DNA from 3 places in the Paenibacillus sp. FSL F4-0122 genome. Region 1 is predicted to be linked to each of the others. Evidence: riboswitches for the same ligand, from Rfam matches in the RefSeq annotation. Region 1 holds a riboswitch; each other region holds the start of a gene.

Region 1 (8,196 bases):
GAAGGATCGCCTCCATCACTCTGGATCATTGTCCGAATCATCGCTTCATAGAGCGGAATGGAGGAATAGCCGATTTGTTTTCCCGCGAGCTCTTTTGGACTATGAATACTGCCAGCCTGAGGAACCATCAGATGATTCAGTGGATGCCGCACGATTGCTGCAATCGAACGTACAGGGATTTTCTCGCCGCGTGCCATAAGTACCTGAGGCTGATAACTGAGCGCTAGATCAATTTGATTCGCTGCAACAAGCTTTAGGGAATCATTGCTGTCCGCAGGCATTTTGATCTCGACATCCAAACCTTCCTCTTGGAAAAAACCTTGCTGTTGCGCAGCGTATAGAAAGGAATGAACGGCATTGGGATACCAATCAAGCATAATCGTCAGCTTGTGTGACTGCTTATTTTCGGTATTGGAGGGATCGGTTTGGGAGTTGTTATTTATCTTGTCTGCCTTCCCGCAGCTGCTTAAGAGCAAAAGTGTGCATACTAGAAATACAGAAATAAGTCCTCGTTGTGGGGATTTTAAATGATTCATTGGTTTGATCCTCTTTTCTTTAAAAATAATTGTTCGAGTAAAGCTATCGCCAGAAAAAGCACCACACCAAGCGCGGACAGCAGAAATACAGCCGCGAACATTTCATCGCTCTGCATATTTCCGGCCATTCTGCGGCTGAAGTAACCGAGTCCTTTACTGCCGCCGAGCCATTCCCCGATAGTAGCTCCGATGACGCAGTATACAATGGACAGCTTTAAGCCAGAGAAAAAAGCAGGCAACGCCAGTGGAATTTGGGTTTTGACAAGCAGCTGCCAGCGGTTTGCACCAAATGTTAATAATAAGTCCTTGTAAGTCTGGCCACTTGTACGAAGTCCATCATATGTACTCACTACGACTGGAAAAAAAGCCGTCAAAAACACCACAGCCACTTTGCTCCACAGCGAATATCCGAACCACATAATAAAAATGGGGGATAGCGCAATTAATGGGATCGTCTGGCTAATGATAAGAAAGGGATAGATGGCCTTTTCTATGGGGCGATACAGGAACATTCCAGTGCCCAGCAATACACCACAAATAACAGAAAGGACAAAACCCACCAGTATCTCCTGTAACGTTGCCAATAAATGCTGTCCGAATAATAATTGCCTGTGCTCGATCAATGCGATTCCCATAGAGGAAGGTGCAGGGAGAATAAAGGCTGGAATCATGTGAAGGCGAACAGCCGACTCCCAGATTACAAGAATGAGCAGTACCAGAAGAAGGAAGGGACCATAGTTGTCTAGATGTTTTTTAAAAGGTATAGGTTGCATGCAATCTTCGCTCCAACTCTTCCCGTAGTGCTATAAACCGGGGTTCATAGTTCATCTTATAATGTCTTGGCCTTGGTAGATCCACAACGATCTCCTGTAATTCGCTGTGCGCACCGCCAGATAATAAATAAATCCGGTCACTGAGCAATAGTGCTTCTTCCAGATCATGAGTGATGAGCATAATCGTCTGATTCAATTCACCCCATAACTCCAACAGCCAACGGTGTATCTCGCGTTTGGTCATGGCATCGAGAGCGCCAAAGGGCTCATCCAGCAGCATCAGACCAGTTCCGCCTCCAGCCACTAAGGTGCGCAGAAATGCGACTCGCTGTTTCATTCCACCCGAAAGTTCATGGGGATAAGCCTTCTCTACATCTGCTAAGCCGAAGCGGGTCAACATTTCCCGAATCTGAGTGATCGTTTCTTGTTTATTGAATCTGGGCTTGATCTCCCAAGGCAAAAGGCAGTTATCGAGCACTGTCCTCCAAGGCAGCAATAAATCCTGCTGAGGCATATAAGCGATCTGGCCTAAACGACTAGCGGTTGACGGGTGTGTAGAGAGTTTTATTTTTCCGTGAGTAGGTTCGAGTAAACCGGCAATCGTTTTGAAAAATGTACTTTTCCCGCATCCGCTAGCACCTACTACGGAGACGAATTCCCCTTGCCTGATATCCATGGATAGATCTGCGAATACAGGGGGTTGCTCAGATTCCGGAAAAGAGTAGGTTAGGCCTTGAATAGATAAAATGGTCGTGATGATCTAACCTCCTAAAATTTTTGTGGAGCGCCTAAACAAATAAAGACCCATCCATTTCCAGAGGAAATGAATGGGTCAAAAAGTTCATTCTGCATAATAACACTTAACATGCTTGATGAAAATTCTGCTCCACTTCCCTCCGCTGGTATGATCCAGATCAGGTTCCAAGGGTCCGGAGCTTGAAGCTCCGTCTCAGTCGGCCGACTCCCCTAGTGAAATAACAGGTCCATATTAATTTGTTTATAAATATACCATATCTTTCTGAGAAGTAAAGAGAGAAAGAAGTGAAGGATTAATCCAAGATTGGGTAAGATATAGGTAGGAATCTAGTTAATATTATAATTCCGATGTATATAATCGGAAAAAAGTATTGACGATCATGTGATGGCAGTGTACTATTCAATTTACCGGAAAAAAACCGGATAGAGAGAGGGGATTTAAGAATGAAAAAATGGAGTTTAACTATTATATTGGCGTTAACCGTGGTCCTTGTAGCGGCTTGCGCCAATAATTCGAATACCAATACGGCTGCTGAACCTACAGCTGGAACGAATGGTGGAGCAGCATCTTCAGCGCAAAACAGTTTGGAGGCTGTGAAAGCCAGCGGCAAATTGCGGATAGGTACAGAAGGGACTTATGCACCTTTTACTTATCATGACACTGCGGGGAAATTGACTGGTTTTGACGTGGAAATTGCTGAAGAAGTAGCAAAGCGTTTAGGTGTTAAAGCTGAATTTTTTGAAACTCAGTGGGATGGTATTTTTGCTGGAATGGATGCGAAACGGTTTGATGTAATCTTTAATGAAGTTTCCATTAACGAAGATCGCAAAGTGAAATATGATTTCTCTGAACCCTATATCGTATCCAAAGCAGTATTGATCGTGAGCGAAGACAATGAGGATATTAAGACCTTTGCCGATCTTAAGGGTAAAAAAGCCGGACAATCCCTGACAAGTAACTTATCCGACATCGCTCGTGAGAACGGTGCTGAAATCGTAGCTACAGATGGTTTCAATCAAGCGATGGACCTGCTGACTTCGGGACGTATTGATGCAACTGTGAATGATGGCTTGTCTTATCTGGATCTGAAAAAACAAAAACCAGATGCAAAAATTAAAGTGGTTGATGAGATTCCTGAAGGATCACAAAGTGCCGCGGTATTCCTGAAAGGTAATGATGAGCTGGTGAAAGCGGTCAGTGATGCGATTACAGAGATGAAGAGTGATGGAACGTACTTGAAAATTTCCGAGAAATACTTTGGAGCTGACGTTTCAAAATAATACAAGGCTAGCAAGGCTAATTAAGCCTGGAAGCTAAAAAGGATGTCTGAATAATGGATGACCGCAAAATACAAATTTTCTTAGACACACTGCTACCCCTGCTAAAAGCCGGGGTGGCTTTTACCATTCCGTTGGCGCTACTTTCCTTTGTGCTTGGATTGATTTTGGCGATCCTAACCGCGCTGGCACGTCTTTCACCGTGGGTAATTCCGAAGCTAATCGCCCGTTTTTATGTGTGGGTTATTCGAGGAACCCCATTGTTAGTGCAGCTATTTATTATATTTTATGGTTTGCCGGCTGTTGGCATTGTACTCGACCCCTTCATTGCCGCCACCATTGGATTTACCCTTAGCGTAGGGGCTTATTCATCGGAAATCGTACGCGCTGCTATCCTGTCGATACATAAAGGCCAATGGGAAGCTGCCTTCTCAGTCGGGATGACTCGTGGGCAGGCTCTGAGCCGCGTAATTCTGCCACAAGCTGCGCGCGTTTCTGTACCGCCGTTATCCAATTCCTTTATTAGCTTGGTTAAAGATACTTCGCTTGCAGCGATCATCACCTATACGGAGATGTTTAGAACCGCACAGCAGGTAGCCTCTACCACTTATGAGCCTCTGCTGGTATACTCCGAAGCAGGATTGTTTTATTTAGTGTTCTGTTCTGTGCTGTCGGCGCTGCAAAATTACTTGGAGAAACGACTCGATCGTTACTCTGCGACCTAAAGGAGAGATACTTGTGATTGAAATCATTAATTTGCATAAATCCTTCGGCGCACTCCAAGTGTTAAAGGGTATTGATCTGAAAATGGAGCATGGAAAGGTACTTGTCATTATTGGGCCATCCGGCTCCGGGAAGACTACACTGCTGCGCTGTTTTAATCTGTTGGAAATCCCGGATCAAGGCAGCCTGTCGCTCAGTGATATCACCATCAATTTTACAGATCATAAGAAAATTCCTCAGAATTCCGTATTGGCCCTTCGTCAGAAAACAGGGATGGTCTTTCAATCGTATAATTTATTTCCGCATATGACTGCGCTTGGCAATGTGATGGAGGGACAGGTAACTGTCCTGAAACGATCCAAGGAAGAAGCGCGCAAGCGGGGGCTTCAGCTGCTGGCTAAGGTGGGTTTGGCAGATAAAGCTGATAACTATCCACATCAGCTGTCAGGTGGACAGCAGCAGAGAGTGGCCATCGCCCGGGCTATGGCAGTAGATCCAGAAGTGTTATTGTTTGATGAGCCCACTTCGGCGCTCGATCCTGAGCTGGTAGGGGAAGTGCTTAAGGTTATCAAACAATTAGCGGCAGAAGGTATGACTATGGTGATTGTGACCCACGAGATGAAATTTGCCGCCGATGTAGCGGACCGGATCATTTTGATGGATGGTGGTCATATCTTAGAGCAAGGGACTCCGCAAGAAGTGCTGGAGCATCCGAAGAATCCCCGGGCTCTGCAATTTCTGAACAGACTGAATGGTGAAGAAGAGTAGAAAGACAATATACACGAAAAAGCGGCTCGGGAATCATCCGGAGCTGCTTTTTCATGTGTAGATTATTCAAATGAGAAGAGTATCTGAAATTTGGCTTATACTCCAGTTTTCAGAAATTCCAAAGCGTTGTAGAGCATAATCGCTGCTTCGGCGCGGGTGAGTTCGCTTTTTGGATTAAACTTTCCGTTAGCATCCAGGCTATTGATCTTGTATTTCAGGGAGCGCTGAATACTGCCTTGATACGCAGGAGTCAGAGAAGCTTCATCAGCGATATCTACTGGAACGATATTGATCATCGGCAGATTGCCAACGCCTTCGATCGCTTGCACTAGATAGTTAGTGAATTGCTCTTTGGTCATAATGAGGTTAGGATCAATGTCTTTAGGAAGCTTAACTTCATTGTAATAAGCATTGATAAAGGCTTCAGCGTACCAGGCTTTGTCTTTTACTTTTGTGAACAAGCCGCTGGCAACAGGAGCTTTGTTAAAATCAATGGCCGCGAGGCTAAGCTGGAGACCGCCGGAGATAAACTGAATCCCTTGGGCTGTAGTTACCTTAGAGCCAGGGAGAAATTGAGATTCGCTGACACCTTTAATTAACCCTTGATTTTTTAAAGAAATGATTTTTTCTTTGCCGTTTATGTTATCAATATCCTTAAAGGTGTTCCCAGCTGCAAACATCTGACCACCCAAAGAAAAGGAGAAAATGGCTACGGTTGTGATCGCTGCTAGTGTGCTTTTTTTCATGTTCATGTCTTTTCACCTCGTTGTATGGATAGGCTCCTTAGCCTTTGTCACTCCTTTAACGTTGTAAATTATGGAAAGGTTGCGGTCTAATCTGTATTATTTCACGAAAAAGTAGATTTTAATAGAAATATGGGCCAGATTGGGGTGTAGTACTTTGGATAAGTGGCATGAAATGATATAATGATGTCAGGCTCTTTTCATTCGTGGTTAATTTTGTTATGATTATATCGTAACGATTACTATTTATGGTTTGTCCAAACTGCATAAATAGGAGCGTCTCAGAGGGTACGGATGTTAAATCGTTCCGGGAAGGTAGGAGACCAAATGGATCAAATATCAAATATCAGTCAATTGTTTGCGGCGCAAAAATATAAATTAACGCCTCAGCGTGAAGCTATAGTGAACGTTCTGCTCGACAATGAGAAGGATCATCTAAGCGTAGAAGAAGTATATATGCTTGTTAAGAACAGCTATCCACATCTGGGCCTGGCAACGGTATACCGTACACTTGAGCTTTTATGTGAGCTACACATTGTAGAGAAGATGAACTTCGGAGACGGAGTTGCCCGTTACGATTTGCGCGGGAACGATCATTCGCATATGCATCATCATTTGATATGCAGCGTATGCGGTCGGTTGGAGGAAATTAAGGACGACTGGCTTGTGGAGCTGGAGAGAAGAGTGGAACGTGAATATGGCTTTAACGTCACGGATCATCGCCTTGATTTCAAGGGTACTTATGGAACATGTAAACGTACAGGCTGCAAAAAAGCAAAAGCAGAAGCAGATAAAGCAGTCTCGTAAGATCGCTTTCTAACCTAAAGACACAGGGTCCAAGCCTGTGTCTTTTTTGATTACTGCGTTTTAGGAAGTCTAGCTTCGAGTAGGTACAAAGGATTTGATCCACGTTCCGAAGCTGCCAGGGTTACGGCTCTGAACGAGAATTACACCTTCTCCACGAAAGCGGCACACAAGTGCTTCACCACTGGTTATGCTGTTTAGCCAGCCAGAGGCTGCCTTTTCTACCTTATAGTCCATATAATCTGGCCATGCTACGAGGTGTCCGTTATCGATAATCATTTCTTCACCAGGTCCTAAATTAATCGCATGGATAGCACCGAAGGAAGACAGGAACACCGTTCCTCTGCCACTGATTTCTACAATGAAGAAGCCTTCACCGGAGAAGAGCCCTCTGGTTAAATTCTGCATTTTGGTATTTACTTGAATGCCTTCAGTTCCGGCGAGAAATCCGTCTTTTTGAACTAACAGTTTATACGATCCGTCTAATTCTATCGCCTGAATATCGCCGAGTGAGCCAGGTGACAGCAATACCTCACTTTGACCACGGGTCGCTCTAAGTTCTTGAAAGAAGAATTTCTCACCGCTCAGCATTCTCCCGAGACCGCGCATTAAACCACCATCCACGGTTCCTTTTAATTCTACGTTAGGTGACATCGCGACCATTGCGCCCATTTCAGCCTTTACGCTTTCACCGGGATTTAGTTGGACCTTTAACATAGCAAAAGCACCTTCATACAAAACCTGGTAATTCATCCTTTAAACCTCCGCATCTATTTAGATAAGATAGAATACTAGCTTTGCTCTAAGTGTAACGGAATTCTTGCTTCGCTCATAGTCTGGAATATGTTAAAATGAAGTTGTCTTATAGATGTAAGATCAATAATCATTCACCCATGAATAGGAGAGTGGTGTCACATGGCACGAACCAAGACACAAAAAGCCTTGCGTAAGGCAGAGCGCTCCGGAGCCTGGTGCGCAGCACAGAGTCGTAGATCGAATAGTGATTATGGAGCCATTTCACAGCATGTACGGTTAACACCAAGCAAGCAGGAACAATTGAATAAGAATAGATATAAGGGGCAGATCTTCCAAGATGATGCTCCTTTTTTATTGGCTATTTGATAAGAGGACGTCGCTCAGCGTATAGTAATTGAAGAAATAATATATAGGAGATGTATCCCAGATGAAACAAAATAAATATGACGATTCGAATTTCTTCTCAGCTTACCAACAAATGCCTCGATCTATCGGAGGGCTTGCAGCAGCAGGAGAATGGCATGTATTAAAGGCACTTCTTCCAGACTTACATAATAAAAGTGTGCTTGATCTAGGCTGCGGCTTCGGCTGGCATTGCCTATATGCCCGTGAGCAGCAGGCGAGTTCAGTTATAGGTGTGGATATCTCTGAAAAAATGCTGCAACAGGCGCGTGAAAAAACGAACGATCCTGCTATAACTTATATCCAGCTGCCGATTGAGGACATTGATTTTACGAGCGAGCAATTTGATGTGGTCCTCAGTTCATTGGCTTTCCACTATATTGAATCTTTTACAGCCATCTGCCGCAAAGTCCATGCGTTTCTTAAGCCTGGTGGGAGTTTTATTTTTTCAGTGGAGCATCCTATCTTTACTTCACGGGAAGAGCAAGACTGGTATACCGATGAACAAGGTAACCACCTGCATTGGCCCGTAGATCATTATCAATCAGAAGGACTTCGTGAAACTAAATTCTTAACAGAAAATGTGATTAAATACCATCGCACGATTTCCACCTACTTTAATGACCTGATTGAAGCTGGCTTTACTATTAAAGCGGT
Region 2 (8,196 bases), 6.3 Mb from region 1:
CTGTAGGGATTGAGGAGATCATACTGGAACCGATTTTGCCACAGCATAGAGCAGCTGGAGCTCTTCCGAATTTATTTATACTTGGAGATTCCACGGTCAAGTCCTACACCTTCGACGAAGCGCCAATGAGTGGTTGGGGCCAGATTATTGGCAGTATGTTTAATCAACATAAAGTGAGTGTAACTAACTATTCCATGGGAGGACGCTCGTTTAAAAATGCCTATACAGAAGGTCGACTTAACGACATTTTACTGAGTGGCAGCATTGGGGATTATGTGTTTATTCAATTCGGACACAATGATGAGAGTGCAGATGAGTTCAGACGTTACGGCAGAGGTTCGACTGAGGCAATGTATGAAAACTACCTTAAAGAAGTTTATCTCCCTGCGATCCAAGCCCGGGGCATGATACCAGTACTGGTAACGCCAATGTCCAGAATTAAAGGGAATGCAAGTCCGGGATATATCTATGAGAATTCTTTTAAATCAAGAAAGTTTGTAGATATTCTTAAACGGGTTGCAGATGAATCTGGAGTTACACTTATTGACCTTAACTCGGAAAGTCTGAAATATTATAACGAGATCGGAGGAGAAGCGATAACAGCCCTCTTCATGTCAATTGAAGCCGGAGAAACGCCAGGCAAAACAAATGACGGAAGTTACGCTAACGGGCATCCTTCAAAGAAAATCGATGGGACTCATTTTAAAGAAGCGCTCGCCAAACAATTTTCGCGGATGATTGTTACGGAGCTTGTAGAGAAAGGTGCTACTGGCGATTCTACTGCTGCCTCCATTACTGCTTATCTTAAAGGGAACGTTAAGCATGCGGCACTAACAGGCAACTGGGATAAGGTTTTTCCGGAAATAACTAATGATACGACGACCGGGGAAGCTGCTTATTACCGCAATCAAATTGAAAAATTAATCCAGCTGGGAGTAATGGGCAAAGACCGTCAAGGGAATTTTAAGCCAGATACGGAGATGACAGTTGCTGAATTCACACGCAGTATTTCTAAGTTAATGAAAGTGGAAAGATCAGATCTTGCCTATTATCCGAAAGGTAAGCTGTCACGTGAAACGATGGGTGCTATTCTCTATGATGTTTACCAAGTAAAGTTTGCTAATAAACCTAAGTACATGACTGATTATAACGGCACAGCAGTAGTGCCAGGAGATCCTGGTTATGATTTCAATCTGGATCCAGGAGCTAGAGGAGCGATGTACTATCCACTTGTATCCTGGCAGCAGCTGGTTGATACGGCGGACATTTCTCCTTTTTTAATTTCAAAAGTGAAAAGTGCTTATGAATTAGGGCTTATTAGATCTGAAGTGGGGATTGCTAGAGGCCAAATGGTCAATGGGACAGAACTAGAACCTAAAGCCATAGTGACCCGGGAGAAAGCAGCTAAAGCTCTTTATTTTATGTGGGTACTGGAACATGGAGTGAATGCAGAAAATCATGTTTCTTCTTTGAAATAGTTAGGGTGAACAATTCAAGGCACAGCAGCGATGCTGTGCCTTTTTGTATGCAGTGAAGTCCTCTCCACTTACAGCAGTTTACATCCACGGTTGTTTATTTCTACTTGCATTGTGGTAAGTAAGATTCGTAAAGCGATTTAAGAAAATGACAAACCCAGCGTATAAACGTGCATTGTTGTGCCATCCTAAGATGATCAGTTAACTATCAATTTGCTTAACGAGAGGAGATAGGGAAGATGTCAGGCAATAATAAACAAGCTACAAAAACCTTACCCCCACAGGAGCAGCATCATCAGCCAGGGATTGAGAGTGAAATGACGCCGCTGCCCAAATACGAGCCGGCAAATTATAAAGCAGCAGGTAAACTGCAAGACAAGGCGGCGTTGATTACCGGTGGAGACAGCGGAATTGGGCGTGCAGTTGCTGTGCTTTTTGCTAAAGAAGGTGCTGATGTGGTCATTTCATATCTTAATGAACACTCAGATGCAGAGGAAACTAAACGTCAGGTCGAGCAGGAAGGCCGCAAATGTATCCTAATTCCAGGTGATATCGGTGACGAGAAATTCTGTAAGGATCTTATTAAACAGACGGTAGAGGGCTTAGGAAAGCTTGATATTCTCATCAATAACGCGGCGGAGCAACATCCGCAAGCTAAGATCGAGGATATTACTTCCGAGCAGCTAGAGCGTACTTTCCGTACGAATATATTTGCGATGTTCTATTTAACAAAAGCAGCTATGCCTCATTTAAAAGCAGGATCTACAATTATAAATACAACTTCAATTACCGCTTATCGCGGAAGCCCGCAGCTGCTGGACTATTCATCAACTAAAGGAGCTATCCTGAGTTTCACACGATCTTTGTCCACGAATCTGGCGGAGAAGGGCATACGGGTAAACGGTGTAGCACCAGGTCCAATCTGGACACCGCTAATTCCCTCTACCTTTGATGCGAAGCAGGTTAGCGAGTTTGGAGGCACGCAGCCTATGAAACGGCCTGGACAACCAGAGGAGCTGGCGCCAGCCTATGTATATCTTGCCTCTGACGATTCCAGTTATGTGACTGGACAGGTTATTCATGTAAATGGTGGCGAGGTAGTAAACGGTTAGATTAGTACAGCTAATGTGAATAAATGGGTGTATTTCAATAAAAAAATATGTTACTATAAACCACGTTAGCATTTTAAAATTGTATATTTATGTCACTAGGGGTGCCGATTGGCTGAGACGGAATGGATTTCCGGACCCTTTGAACCTGATCTGGTTAAGACCAGCGTAGGGAAGTGGAGAACGAATTTCTGTTGTCGGGCTATTTGTAGTACCGTCTATATACAGATTCTGACTGCCTTCCTTACGGGGGCAGTTTTTTTGTTTTTTACTGGCCTACAGGGAAGTGAGAGAGAGGAGATCGCGAGTGGTACAAGCTGAGATCCATCTAATATCAGACGGCAAGCAGCTGTTGAGACAATTTGTTGAACTGGCTGTCACGGTGCAGACATGGGTCGATTATATTCACTTAAGAGAGAAGCAATGTCCAGCACGCGAACTGCTCTCTGCGGCACAGGAGCTGTTGGCTGCCGGTATACCCGCTACCAAACTGATAATCAATGACCGGATCGATGTAGCATTGGCAGCTGGTGCCGCGGGTGTTCAGTTGGCTGGGCACAGTCTGAGCCCGCTTACAGCCCGGCGAATTGCACCTCAGCTTTGGCTGGGGAGATCGGTTCATTCTCCGGAAGAAGCGGCGAATGCTTCAGAGCAGGGAGCTGATTATTGCTTGTTTGGCCATGTATTTCCCTCGGCGAGCAAGCTAGGGCTGCCCGCACGTGGGTTAGAGCTGCTTGCAGAAACGGTGAAGACTAGCTCTATTCCTGTAATTGCGATTGGCGGAATTGGTCCCGCTAATGCGGCGCAGATCATTAGGCAAGGCGCGGCAGGAATTGCTGTGATGTCCGGAATTTGCGGAGCGGATGATCCTTATGAGGCCGCCAAAGCTATTCATAAGGCGGTTCATTCATAGCCGGGAGGTAAAAGCATAGGCGAAGGGGGTGATTCAGAATGAGACTGTTGATTAACGGGAAATCCGCAGAGTGTTCTGGTGGTATTCAAACTATAGCTGATTTGATCAGTCTTCCTGAGTGGTCGGGTCGTCTGATGATCATTGAGCTGAATGGAGAAATTGTCAGTAAGGAGAATTATGAAAGTACTGCTCTGAGCGAGGATGATCGTTTGGAACTGGTGCACTTTGTTGGTGGGGGTTGAGATGGAGCGGTATAGAATTTTGAGAAATTTCTAAGAACCAAAGGGAGGTAATTTCATGCATGACCCGTTACATATTGGAGGCATCGAATTAACTAGTAGATTATTTATCGGAACCGGAAAATATAGCCGGAATGCTCTGATCCCCGGAGTGATCGCAAGCTCTGGTTCTCAGGTGATTACTGTAGCGCTTCGCCGAGTGGACCCGGAAGGTGGAGCAGAAAATATCATGAACCACATTCCCGGCCACATGACTCTTCTGCCTAATACCTCAGGAGCGCGTACAGCGGAAGAGGCAGTCCGTATTGCGAGATTAGCAAGAGCTGCGGGACTGGGGAACTGGGTGAAGATCGAAGTGATCAATGATCAGAAATACCTGCTTCCAGATAATCTGGAGACCATACGAGCTACAGAGATTCTAGCGGCGGAGGGTTTTGTAGTACTGCCATATATGAGTCCGGACCTTTCGGCTGCTTTACGTCTGAGAGATGCCGGTGCTGCTGCTGTGATGCCGCTTGGTGCGCCGATCGGGACGAATCGCGGCCTGCGCACCAAGGAGCTCGTGCGTATTCTTATTGAAGAAGTGAATTTGCCGATTATTGTAGATGCCGGAATTGGCAAGCCCTCGGAAGCGGCGGAAGCAATGGAGATGGGGGCCGCTGCTGTTCTGCTTAATACGGCTATCGCAACGGCACGTAATCCGCTCGTCATGGCGGAAGCGTTCCGCGAGGCGATATCCGCTGGCCGCAAAGCTTATTTGGCAGGACTCGGTCCTGTAGAAGAAGTTGCTTTTGCTTCGTCACCGTTGACTGGATTTCTGAACTGAATTTGATAGGTTCACCAAAGGAGGGAGGATTAGCATGAGCTTTTTTGACACACTGGTCCGCTTGGAGCAGTATCCTTATGAGCAGCTGTGGAAGGAGTTCCGGGAGGATGACGTTAAGCGGGCGCTTGGAAAAGACAAGCTGAACGAAAATGATTTGCTGGCATTGCTCTCTCCAGCAGCAACGCCGCTGCTAGAGGAGATGGCGCAAGCTGCTCAGCGACTGACCCGTGCACATTTTGGTTATTCGATGCAGCTGTTCACACCGATGTATCTTGCCGATTTTTGTGTGAATCATTGTACCTACTGCAGCTTCAGCTCCATTTATGATTTTCCGCGTAAAAAGCTGTCCTTGGAGGAGGTTCGCAGGGAGGCTGAGAAGATTGCAGCTACAGGTCTGCGGCATATCCTCATTTTGACTGGTGAATCGCGCCGGGAGAATCCTGTCTCATATATTAAGGATTGTGTAGTTGTACTTAGAGAATTTTTTTCCTCCGTCAGTATTGAGATAAATCCTCTATCGACTGCCGAATATAAAGAGCTTCTTCAAGCAGGCGTGGATGGATTAACACTATACCAAGAGGTTTACCACCAGGAGACTTACAAAAAGCTGCATGTTAAAGGGCCTAAAAGAAACTACCGGAATCGCCTGGATGCACCTGAACGCGGCTGTCAGGCAGGTTTTCGTTCTGTGAATATTGGTACGTTGCTCGGGATGTACGATTGGCGGCAAGAGGCATTCCAAAGTGCCATGCATGCCCGCTATCTACAGGATCGGTATCCAGATTGCGAGATCAGCCTGTCACCCCCACGGTTTCGGCCTTATTTAGGGGAATTTAACCCAGAGTGCGATGTTACCGATCGATCACTAGTGCAGATTATTTTGGCATACCGGTTATTTTTACCCCGTTCGGGCATTACTTTATCTACAAGAGAGCCTGCCTCTCTACGCGATCATTTAATTCATCTAGGAATAACTAAGATGTCAGCCGGGGTCACTACTGAGGTGGGCGGTCACACTAATGCAGGGGGAACTCCGCAATTCGAAATATCCGATAGCCGCAGTGTGCAGGAGATTACGGAAATGCTATATACGAAGGGTTTGCAGCCGATTTTTAAAGACTGGGATATCCTGACTGAATCAGTAACGTAACGCTTGTATTTTTATTATTAATCACTAAAGGGACCCCTGCGAGATTCATGCGGAGGTCCTTTTTTCTATTGTGTAGATGGTGTTTAGTTTCCGGCAGAGAGCTCATCGAGAGACATTTCGAAGCTCGGTGCCATATGAGTCAGAAAATAATCCACTTCCTGCAGGCCAAGCCCACGAAGTTTTGCTGCTGTCTGCTCCTTCGCGGCGGCAAATTCTCGGTTGCCTGCAGCAACCTCCCATACGCATTTCAAATAAGCATCCAGCCGATCAGCGGCTTTCACATAGCTGTGCAGCAGAATGTCCTCCGAATCGGGAGGGCTGTCTTCCGGTCGTATGAGCTGAGTGTAGATGCTTTTTAGCTCTGATGGAATCATTCCAGTTAAGCGATCAGCCGCAACTTTTTCCATTTCGCGGAAGCTGGTGAGCAAGCGAGGATTGTTGTATTTTACCGGCGTGGCAATGTCGCCTGTGAATACTTCGCTGGCATCATGGAAAAGAGCTATGGTTGCTGCTCGTTCCGCGTTTAATGAACGCCCGAAATGTACATTACCAATGGAACAGAGCATATGTGTGAGCAATGCAACATGAAAAGAATGCTCAGCGACGTTCTCCGGTGCGGTGCTGCGCATCAAGCTCCAGCGCTGAATATACTGAAGACGATATAGATAGGCAGAAAAATGGTAGCTCAATTTTAAAGTAACCCCTTTCATGCGGTGCTAGGTATGATATTATTATACTAATTGTATCAAACTTTAGATAACCTGGAACTGCCGAGAGGAGCTTGAATGAAGATGCAGCATTTTGAAGACAGTATTTATAACCTTATCGTAGAAACTTCCACGAATTTGCCGGGAGATGTACGCCGGGCAGTTGCAAAAGGTCGCGCGCTGGAAGACAGGGCTACCCGGTCCGGTCTTGCTTTAACCACGATTGCACAAAATATCGGAATGGCTGAGCAGCAAGTGTCTCCGATCTGTCAGGATACGGGAATGCCTACATTTATCATTCACACCCCTGTGGGAATCAATCAGATTGAGATGAAAAAAGATATTCATAATGCCATTGTACGAGCGACCAAGAATGGTAAACTTCGTCCCAATTCTGTAGATTCATTAACAGGTGAGAATAGCGGAGATAACTTGGGTGCAGGCACACCAGTCATTCATTTCGAACAATGGGAAGAGGATAAAATAGACGTTAGACTTATTCTGAAGGGTGGAGGCTGCGAGAATAAAAATATTCAATACAGTCTCCCGGCAGAATTAGAAGGACTCGGCAAAGCGGGTCGGGATCTGGACGGAATCCGTAAATGTATTTTACACGCGGTATATCAGGCGCAGGGACAAGGCTGTAGTGCCGGTTTTATTGGCGTGGGTATCGGCGGTGACCGTACGACTGGCTACGAGCTGGCTAAGAAGCAGTTGTTCCGCAAAGTGGAGGATGTTAATCCGATAGAAGACCTTAGCAAGCTGGAAGACTATATTATGGAGAATGCTAACAAGCTTGGAATTGGCACGATGGGTTTTGGTGGTGAGGTATCGCTGCTGGGCTGTAAGATTGGCGTTATGAATCGTCTGCCAGCTAGCTTTTTCGTATCCGTTGCTTATAACTGTTGGGCCTTCCGCCGCCAAGGGGTGCTGGTTGATCCATCAACTGGCAATATAGAGGATTGGTTATATGAGAGCGGCACAGGGATATCTGTAGATGATGAAGGAGCACATGAATCTGAAGCGGTAATTGCTGAGGGAGCTAACAGCCCAGCGTCTGAGTCGCGGGAAGTACGTCTTACAACGCCGGTAAGTGAAGAGGATATCCGTAGTCTGCGTGTTGGAGACGTGGTTATTTTATCCGGTGAAATGCATACAGGCCGTGATGCTCTGCACAAATATTTAATGGATCATGAGTCTCCGGTAGATCTGGAAGGGGCTGTGATTTATCATTGCGGTCCTGTGATGATGAAAGATGAGGAAGGCTGGCATGTAAAAGCTGCGGGCCCAACTACGAGCATTCGTGAAGAGCCTTATCAAGGCGATATCATCAAAAAATTTGGAATCCGTGCAGTCATCGGAAAAGGTGGTATGGGTCCAAAAACGTTAAAAGCCTTACAGGAGCACGGCGGGGTATACCTCAATGCGATTGGTGGAGCCGCCCAGTATTATGCAGAGTGCATCAAGAAGGTCAACGCTGTTGATTTTATGGAATTTGGTATTCCTGAGGCGATGTGGCATCTTGATGTGGAGGGTTTTGCAGCGATTGTGACGATGGATGCTCACGGCAACAGTCTGCATGCGGATGTGGAAAAAGATTCTGCAGCTAAATTGACTCAATTCAAGGAGCCAGTGTTTAAATAAATGGGGTTACAACCGGTGGATAAGTCATGAGGAGGGCAGATTCTCTGAATGGCTTTTCCATGGGTTTTAATCAAATTATCAGGATTTATATGTTCCAGACTATAAATTATCCTTAAGGAACGCCGAAGGCGTT
Region 3 (8,196 bases), 3.4 Mb from region 1:
TTCAATAAAGAGTTCGAAACTAATTTAAACACTGGTGTTCAAGTATATACGCTTAAGGGTACAGGGGATACATGGGATGTTTTAGATTACAAAATAATAATTTCATCTAGCAAAATTTTACGGGGACATGGGAAGTTAGTGTTCAAGGGAGACCCAAGCGCTTTAGTGAATAGTAGCTATTATAAGTATGAAGTCAATGAAAAAAACACTAATAATAAGGATGAAACAGTTCTTGTAAATGAAGCTAGGTCAACGGATGGACCCGTTTCAATATTAAGTAACACTGATATCGGGTCTATAACAGGTCCGTATTCGTATGACGAATTAAATAAAAATAGACAAAATTATGAAAACACCACTTTATCTATTACATGGAATGATAATGAAGGGGAGATTCATTCCGAAACAATAAGTTTAGATATTGAGAGTGAAATTTCTCTTAAGGATGATCTTTAAGGGTGATAAGTCCAAGAGACTAAGATTGAATCTCTACGGACTGAAGGAAGATCGTCTACGCCCCAAAAGCCTGCCGGTATTTCACAGGAGACATGCCTTCAAACCTTCTGAACACTTTAATGAAATAGCTGGACTGGGCAAAACCGGACTGAGTCGCAACCTGAGCAATGGAGAGTCCTGTGGAAACCAGTAAAAGCTTGGCTTTAGCCAGCCGACAATCGATTAAATAACGGTTTGGAGTTTTGCCCATAACCACCCGGAACAGCCTTAGAAAATGATAGCTGCTGTACCCGGTCAATCTTGCCATCGATTCCAGAGACCAAGGGCTGGCACATTCGACATGAATGATATCTGCAGCACTCCGGATGGACTGCCTAACCTCGTGCGGTACTGAGCCGTGAAGCGGCTCGGAGTTCTGCAGCAATTTAACTAGAAGCTCATACAGCAGAGCAGATAGTCTTGGCTCGCTACGGGTCACGTAGGAAGCGCTCAGTAGGTACATTTCCTCGAATAGCTCGTCCAGCTTAGCATCCAAATCAAAAGTGAACAGGTATGCACGAGACTGGTCCACTTCTTCTAATAAGGGGAGGACGATTTCAATATTAAAATGAACCCATCGGACATCCCAAGGCTCGCCTGGGTCAGAGCCGTATTGCTGATAAGCCCCTTTTGGGTACAGAAAACCTCGTCCTCTACTCATCGGAATACGTTCGCCCTCATGGAATACATAACCCTCCCCACCAAAAATCAAATGCAGGTTATAACTCCCCAGAAACCCTTCGCTTCTTCTCTCTGTATGTTGTGGAAAGTGAGTGTAATGTCCCAAAAATTCAGGATAACAGACATATTTTGAAAAAGCCGGTGTCGGCAAATACCATTGTTTCTTCATGTTTGGCAGCACCCATTTCTGTAGCGCAACAGAGCGCAAGTTGGATTAAGGCAATAAACGCAAGATTGTTATATGATAGCAATATTTTGTTATATAAGATCTCTTATCATTGATACTACAATAGAATTATAAAATATTGAAAGCATATTTTTAATACTTTGGAGGTAATGATGAAGAAACCTGTCGCAACTGAAAAATTCGAGCTTGGCGTTTGTTATTATCCGGAGCACTGGCCAGAAAACATGTGGGAGGACGATTATCGCCGGATGCGTGAACTCGGCTTTACGATCATTCGGATGGGGGAGTTTGCTTGGTCTATTTTTGAACCCATAGAAGGGGAGTTTCAGTTCGGGCTCTTTGATCGGGCGATTGATCTAGCACATAAATATGGTCTTCAGGTTGTACTTGGTACTCCGACGGCAACGCCTCCAGCTTGGTTGACTGATAAGTATCCAGAAGTATTAAATGTAACCTACGAAGGTGTTACACTTCAGCATGGCATGCGCCGTCATTATAATTACAGCAGTCCTAAATACCGGGAACTGTGTGCACGTATTGCAGAACAAATGGCTGAACATTACGGCAATCATCCGGGTGTAGTTGGCTGGCAAATTGATAATGAACTCAACTGTGAGATCAGTGAATTTTATTCGGAGAGTGACCATAAGGCCTTCCGGGAATGGCTACAGCAGAAATATGTTACGCTTGAGCATTTGAACGAGGCATGGGGAGCTGTTTTTTGGAATCAAAGCTATAGTGACTGGTCTCAGGTCTATCTCCCACGTCCGACTCCAGTACCGAAGCAGCCCAATCCTCATCAGGCATTGGATGAAAAACGGTTTATTTCGGACAATACAATTTCTTTTGCCAAAAACCAAGCGGATATCATTCGTAAACTTGCCCCTAAGCAATGGGTAACCACGAACGGTCTGTTCGGGCATCTCGATAGCCATGAAATGACGGATGAACTGCTGGATTTCTTCAGCTATGATTCTTATCCTCAGTTCTCTACTATTTTTTATGACCCGAATGAGCGGAATCCGCTGAATGATAGAGGCTGGGGACTGTCATTATCTGTTGTTCGTTCGATATCCCCGAATTTCTGCATTATGGAGCAGCAGTCAGGCCCGGGTGGCTGGGTGAACCGGATGGATATGCCTTCTCCAAAGCCCGGGCAGATGCGGTTATGGACTTATCAGTCGATCGCTCATGGGGCAGATATGGTGTTATATTTCCGCTGGCGGACAGCTACGATGGGCAATGAAATTTATTGGCATGGAATCAATGACTATCATAATCAGCCTAACCGGAGAGTGCGGGAAGCGGGGCAGATCGGTCAGGAGCTGGCAGCAGCAGGTCAAGCGTTTATCGGTACTCATAATCAGGCTAACGTTGCTATTGTTCGTGATTATGACAATGAGTGGGATGGAGAATACGATGTTTGGCATGGCCCGTTTATGTGGAAGAGCAATAAGGAGTGGTACAAGGCTCTTCAGCGGAAGCATATCCCGAATGACGTGCTCTATCTGCGCAAAAAAACAACGCTGGAGGAGCTTGCAAGGTACGACGTGCTTATCTATCCTCACCCAGCGATTATGACAGATGAGACAGCGTCTCTGCTGGATGAATATGTTCAACAAGGCGGCAAACTGATCTTCGGCTGTAGAACTGGCTATAAGGATGAGCGCGGTCAATGTTATATGCGTCCTTTCCCAGGTGCTGCTAAGGATCTATGCGGGATCACAGTTGAAGAATTCACAATGGTTAAGGGCAGTCGTCAGCCAACAACAATTAGCTGGTCGGGCGCGACCGAAGTCGTTACAGGAGCAGATGACTTTAATGATATTCTTAAAATAGAGGAAGCTTCGGTTGAAGTGATGGCGGTTTACGCCTCTGATTATTATGCGGGAAAACCGGCGGTAACTAGAAATCGTCGCGGCAAGGGTGAGGTTTGGTATTACGGAGCCGTATTTAACGAACAGGCAGCGGCTGATTTCATAAAATTAATTGATCTACAATCGCCAGCAAATTGGCTGGAGCTCCCAGAAGAGGTAGAGCTGCAAGTCCGTACCGGAGCTTCTTCCAGTTATGCTTTTTTGCTTAATTATAGTGAGACTCCTGTCACGATCCATCTTCATGAGACCAAAACAGATTTACTGAGCGGCACAACATTCTCGGGCGAGGTGCTTCTGGAAGGATTTGGGGTACTGGTGTTATACTAACGTACACGTTGATCTCACATTTGAGTAGATTTGGATAATTCTCTCTTTTCGGTTATACTTTGAAGTAGCAATTATATAGTTACGGGAGCTTGGTGGGACCAGGCTGAGAGGATAGTTATAACTATCGACCGTCAAACCTGATCTGGATAATGCCAGCGGAGGAAATGGAGCTCTATTTCTATTTGTCTACTCTAAGGCCTCATCTTATACAGATGTGGCCTTTTCTATGTGTGGGGAGTAGACCGTCTCCGCTTGATCAAATCACCTTATAGGAGGAATTGAGATGACAAGCGAATTGAACAACGATCCAATCAATTTATCAGCTTTTCCAGCAAGTCAAAAAGTGTATGTAAAGGGTTCACGGCCTGATATTCAGGTGCCTATGCGGGAGATCTCACTTAGTCCAACTGCGGGCATAGACGGCGAAGAGGAGAATTCCCCAATTCATGTCTATGACACAAGCGGGGCTTACACGGATGCTAATATTCATACTGATATTCGTCAGGGGTTAGAGCCCAATCGTCAAAGCTGGATTGAGGAACGAGGGGATGCGGAAGCGTACGAAGGAAGAACCGTGAAGCCTGAAGATAACGGGAATGCAACAGGAAAAGCTGTGGCGGAAGTGTTTCCAGCGCTCCATAGAAAACCTTTGCGAGCGAAAAAGGGGCGTAATGTCTCTCAAATGCATTATGCACGCAAAGGGATTATTACTTCGGAAATGGAATACGTTGCGATTCGTGAGAATGTGGCACCGGAATTTGTTAGAGATGAAGTAGCCCGCGGCCGCGCCATCATTCCAGCGAATATCAATCATCCAGAGAGTGAACCGATGATTATTGGACGCAATTTTTTAGTGAAGATCAATGCCAATATAGGAAATTCCGCAGTATCCTCCTCCATAGAGGAAGAGGTAGAGAAGATGAGATGGGCCATCCGCTGGGGGGCAGATAATATAATGGATCTCTCCACAGGTAAAAACATCCACACTACACGCGAGTGGATCATCCGTAATTCTCCTGTTCCTATTGGAACGGTGCCTATCTATCAAGCGTTGGAAAAAGTGAATGGGAAAGCGGAAGATTTAACGTGGGAAGTGTACCGTGATACGCTCATTGAGCAAGCGGAGCAAGGGGTTGATTATTTTACCATTCATGCGGGGGTTCTGCTTCGTTATATCCCGTTGACGGCACAACGTATGACTGGCATTGTTTCAAGAGGTGGTTCCATTATGGCGGCATGGTGTCTTGCGCATCATCAAGAGAACTTTTTATATACACATTTTGAAGAGATATGTGAAATCATGAAGCTGTACGATGTTTCTTTTTCCCTAGGCGATGGATTACGTCCGGGTTCGATTGCTGATGCGAATGATGAAGCACAATTTGCCGAGTTAGAGACGTTAGGTGAATTAACAGCTATGGCTTGGAGTCATGATGTACAGGTGATGGTAGAGGGTCCAGGACATGTGCCGATGCACTTGATTAAAGAGAATATGGATAAGCAACTTGAAACTTGCAACGAAGCCCCTTTTTATACGTTAGGTCCACTGACTACAGATATTGCGCCGGGGTATGATCATATTACCTCTGCTATAGGTGCAGCGATGATTGGTTGGTTCGGTACAGCAATGTTATGTTACGTAACTCCGAAGGAGCATCTTGGCCTGCCTAATAAGGAAGATGTACGTGTAGGGGTCATTACTTATAAAATAGCGGCACATGCCGCAGATTTGGCGAAAGGGCATAAAGGAGCACAAGACCGGGATAACGCTCTTTCGAAAGCCCGTTTTGAATTTCGTTGGCGTGATCAATTTCATTTATCGTTAGATCCTGAGCGAGCGCTCGAATATCATGATGAGACATTGCCTGCGGAAGGCGCTAAAACAGCTCATTTTTGTTCCATGTGCGGGCCGAAATTTTGCAGTATGAAGATCTCTCATAATATCCGTAATTCGACGAGAATTGAATCAGGAATGCAAGAGAAGGCAGAAGAGTTTCTCCAAGGCGGGAGCCTCATTTATAGATAACTTTTTCTGATAAAAAGAAATATCTAAAAGAAGTCGTCATTGGCGGCTTCTTCTTTTATACTTTGAATAGATAGGAGTTGATGAAATGGAAGCGATTCGTTCAGAGGAAGCCATTTTAGAGGATTTAAGTAATAGTTTCTATCATTTTTTTGGATTGAAAGTCCTTCATGCTACCCCAATAAAACGTGGCTGGTTAAATCTTAAATGGAAAATCACAACGGATTCAGGGCAATTTCTACTTAAACAATACAACAAAAAAAGATATAAATTGTATAACCCAGAAGAGCTGAACTTTGCCTTTTCTCAACAGAAAAGATTGTATCTACAGGGGCTCCCATGTCCCGGATTGTTGGCTTATAACAATAATGTTTTACTGGAATCAGATCAGGGAGAAACGTTTATGGCAATGGAATATTGTGAAGGCCGTGTCATAGAGCCGGGTAAGATTAATATCCATCAAATGTTTGATTTGGGTCGTGCCACAGGTAAAATGCATCGTTTATTAAATGATGGGACCCTTAGTTTGAAAAGAACCCCACAATTTATTCCACAAAGCCCTGAGGAACGTTTAGAACATTGGAATGTACTCCTACAACAATCAAAGGAAATGGGTAAAACCTCACTTATCACTGACCTAGAGATACAACTAAGAGCGACTGAAGAAATAGATCCGGAAATATTCGAAGGACTTGAAGCTGGATGGGCACATCGTGATTTATGGGTTGATAATCTTTTATTTCAAGATAGCCAATTGTCTGCAATTCTAGATTTTGATCGGTTCAAATATGATTATCCGCAGCTAGATGTAGCGCGAGCAGTGATGTCATGTGCTCTAGATGAAGATTTAGATGGAGCACTAGCCTCAGCATTTATTGACGGATATCGTGAGGAACGAACGGTGGAGCAGGGGGATTTAACAAAATCATTGCAGTTGTTGTGGTATATGGAAAGCCCATGGTGGATTAATGCCGAGATGGACAAACATAGTGTACCTCCAAAACGTTTTGCAAAAGAAATGAATTGGCTTGCTAAGAACCTGAATAACTTGCATGCTATCTTAGGCAACTTATAGTGAAAACGATTGAATTATAGCCTAAAAGATGCATTGACCAGTCAAAGTTTGGCGCCTATAATCTTAACAAGGAAAATCCACCACATATAGAGCTATTTGTAAACGCATTCAATGAGCTTTTTCCTTATTTATCATGGAAGGAGGAGATCAAAACTATCAAGTATTTCTTTTTTTCTCATTTTTGCAAACGTTTGCACCACACGATAAGCATAAAAATCGTAGCTGCACTAAAAATTATGAGGAGGTTATTTACTTGGTATCCAAACAATCCAGGCGTTATATTTCGTGGTTAATTATTTTTTCGCTCATTTTTAGTTTATTTGGTTTATCGGGTGGAGCATCGGCCAGCAATACGGATCATACAGTCACCTACACCAATCCCACAGCGTCAGCTGTGACCTTACATTGGACTACGAATAACTGGGCTAATACTACGGACACGGTGATGACCAAAAATGGAACTACGTTCACCGCCAACCTCAATGTTCAGGAAGGCGCCACCCTAATTTATTGTTATCACATCACGGCTCCAACGGATAGTTGGGACAATAACGGCGGGAAGAACTGGACGGTTGTTATTCCGGTTGCCGGGAAATACGAAGCAGAGAGTGCATCCCTGTCTGGTGGTGCAAAAGTAAATACGAATCACACCGGATATTCGGGCACCGGTTTTGTTGATGGATACACAACTACAGGAGCAACTGCCACTTTTAACGTCCAGGCTTCCGCAGAAGGGTCCTATAATGCCACGCTTCACTATGCTAATGCATCCGGCAGTGCCAAAAAGGTGTCCATTTATGTCAATGGAATAAAGGTTAAACAGACAACATTAGCGAACCTGGCCAACTGGGATACATGGGCAGGCCAAACAGAAACGCTCTCCTTACAGGCAGGAAATAACACGCTCGCTTATAAATATGACTCGGATGATAGCGGGAATATTAATATCGACTATGTGACCCTTTCGGCTGGAGCTACCCCAACACCTACTATAACGCCAACACCAACTGTCACACCAACACCAACGATAACTCCTACCTCAACAGTGACGCCAACACCTACGGTAACTCCTACCCCAACTGTGACACCAACACCTACACCAACTTCAGCGGGGCTAACCGTTCACTTTAAGAAACCAGCAAGCTGGAATGCAGCGATCCGCATCCATTACTGGAATCTGAATCCGGCAACCGTTCCGACTAGTGGAGCGTGGCCAGGAATTCTGATGAAATCAGACGGAAACGATTGGTATAGCTATACTGTTCCAAATGCTACAGGTGCAAGCCTGATCTTTAATGACGGCAATGGCAAACAGACGGCTGACTTATCTCGCAGCATAAAAGAGGGCTGGTATAACTCAGATAATGTATGGTATGACGCCAATCCAGACGTTCCTAAGGTTCCGGTGATAACCGTCTCTCCTGTGCCCAAAACCTATGATTCTGCGCAAACGGTGACACTATCCAGTACAAATAGCGGCGATAAAATTTATTATACGACCAATGGCTCGACACCTACGACAACCTCAACG

Evidence for each region. A riboswitch is a leader RNA that binds a small molecule or an ion and turns the genes downstream of it on or off. The one in region 1 is predicted to bind thiamine pyrophosphate.
Region 2: linked by a shared signal. The riboswitch ahead of MHH49_RS00650 (thiamine phosphate synthase) and the one ahead of MHH49_RS28245 (ABC transporter ATP-binding protein) in region 1 are both predicted to bind thiamine pyrophosphate.
Region 3: linked by a shared signal. The riboswitch ahead of thiC (phosphomethylpyrimidine synthase ThiC) and the one ahead of MHH49_RS28245 (ABC transporter ATP-binding protein) in region 1 are both predicted to bind thiamine pyrophosphate.

The regions. Positions count from the first base shown of each region.
Region 1 covers NZ_JBBODI010000001.1:6,419,040-6,427,235, reverse strand. The annotation lists gene MHH49_RS28255 (ABC transporter substrate-binding protein) at 1-536, opposite strand, end outside; gene MHH49_RS28250 (ABC transporter permease) at 533-1,309, opposite strand; gene MHH49_RS28245 (ABC transporter ATP-binding protein) at 1,290-1,985, opposite strand; TPP riboswitch at 2,184-2,287, opposite strand; gene MHH49_RS28240 (amino acid ABC transporter substrate-binding protein) at 2,510-3,346, shown strand; gene MHH49_RS28235 (amino acid ABC transporter permease) at 3,400-4,068, shown strand; gene MHH49_RS28230 (amino acid ABC transporter ATP-binding protein) at 4,082-4,834, shown strand; gene MHH49_RS28225 (S-layer homology domain-containing protein) at 4,930-5,586, opposite strand; gene MHH49_RS28220 (Fur family transcriptional regulator) at 5,905-6,384, shown strand; gene MHH49_RS28215 (TIGR00266 family protein) at 6,454-7,134, opposite strand; gene MHH49_RS28210 (hypothetical protein) at 7,297-7,503, shown strand; gene MHH49_RS28205 (class I SAM-dependent methyltransferase) at 7,565-8,196, shown strand, end outside.
Region 2 covers NZ_JBBODI010000001.1:148,954-157,149, reverse strand. The annotation lists gene MHH49_RS00660 (GDSL-type esterase/lipase family protein) at 1-1,478, shown strand, start outside; gene MHH49_RS00655 (SDR family oxidoreductase) at 1,715-2,587, shown strand; TPP riboswitch at 2,675-2,776, shown strand; gene MHH49_RS00650 (thiamine phosphate synthase) at 2,892-3,497, shown strand; gene thiS (sulfur carrier protein ThiS) at 3,536-3,739, shown strand; gene MHH49_RS00640 (thiazole synthase) at 3,795-4,562, shown strand; gene thiH (2-iminoacetate synthase ThiH) at 4,597-5,712, shown strand; gene yfbR (5'-deoxynucleotidase) at 5,796-6,401, opposite strand; gene MHH49_RS00625 (fumarate hydratase) at 6,504-8,063, shown strand.
Region 3 covers NZ_JBBODI010000001.1:3,053,843-3,062,038, forward strand. The annotation lists gene MHH49_RS13215 (hypothetical protein) at 1-456, shown strand, start outside; gene MHH49_RS13220 (helix-turn-helix transcriptional regulator) at 512-1,345, opposite strand; gene MHH49_RS13225 (beta-galactosidase) at 1,516-3,567, shown strand; TPP riboswitch at 3,639-3,748, shown strand; gene thiC (phosphomethylpyrimidine synthase ThiC) at 3,851-5,593, shown strand; gene MHH49_RS13235 (phosphotransferase) at 5,679-6,665, shown strand; gene MHH49_RS13240 (alpha-amylase family glycosyl hydrolase) at 6,919-8,196, shown strand, end outside.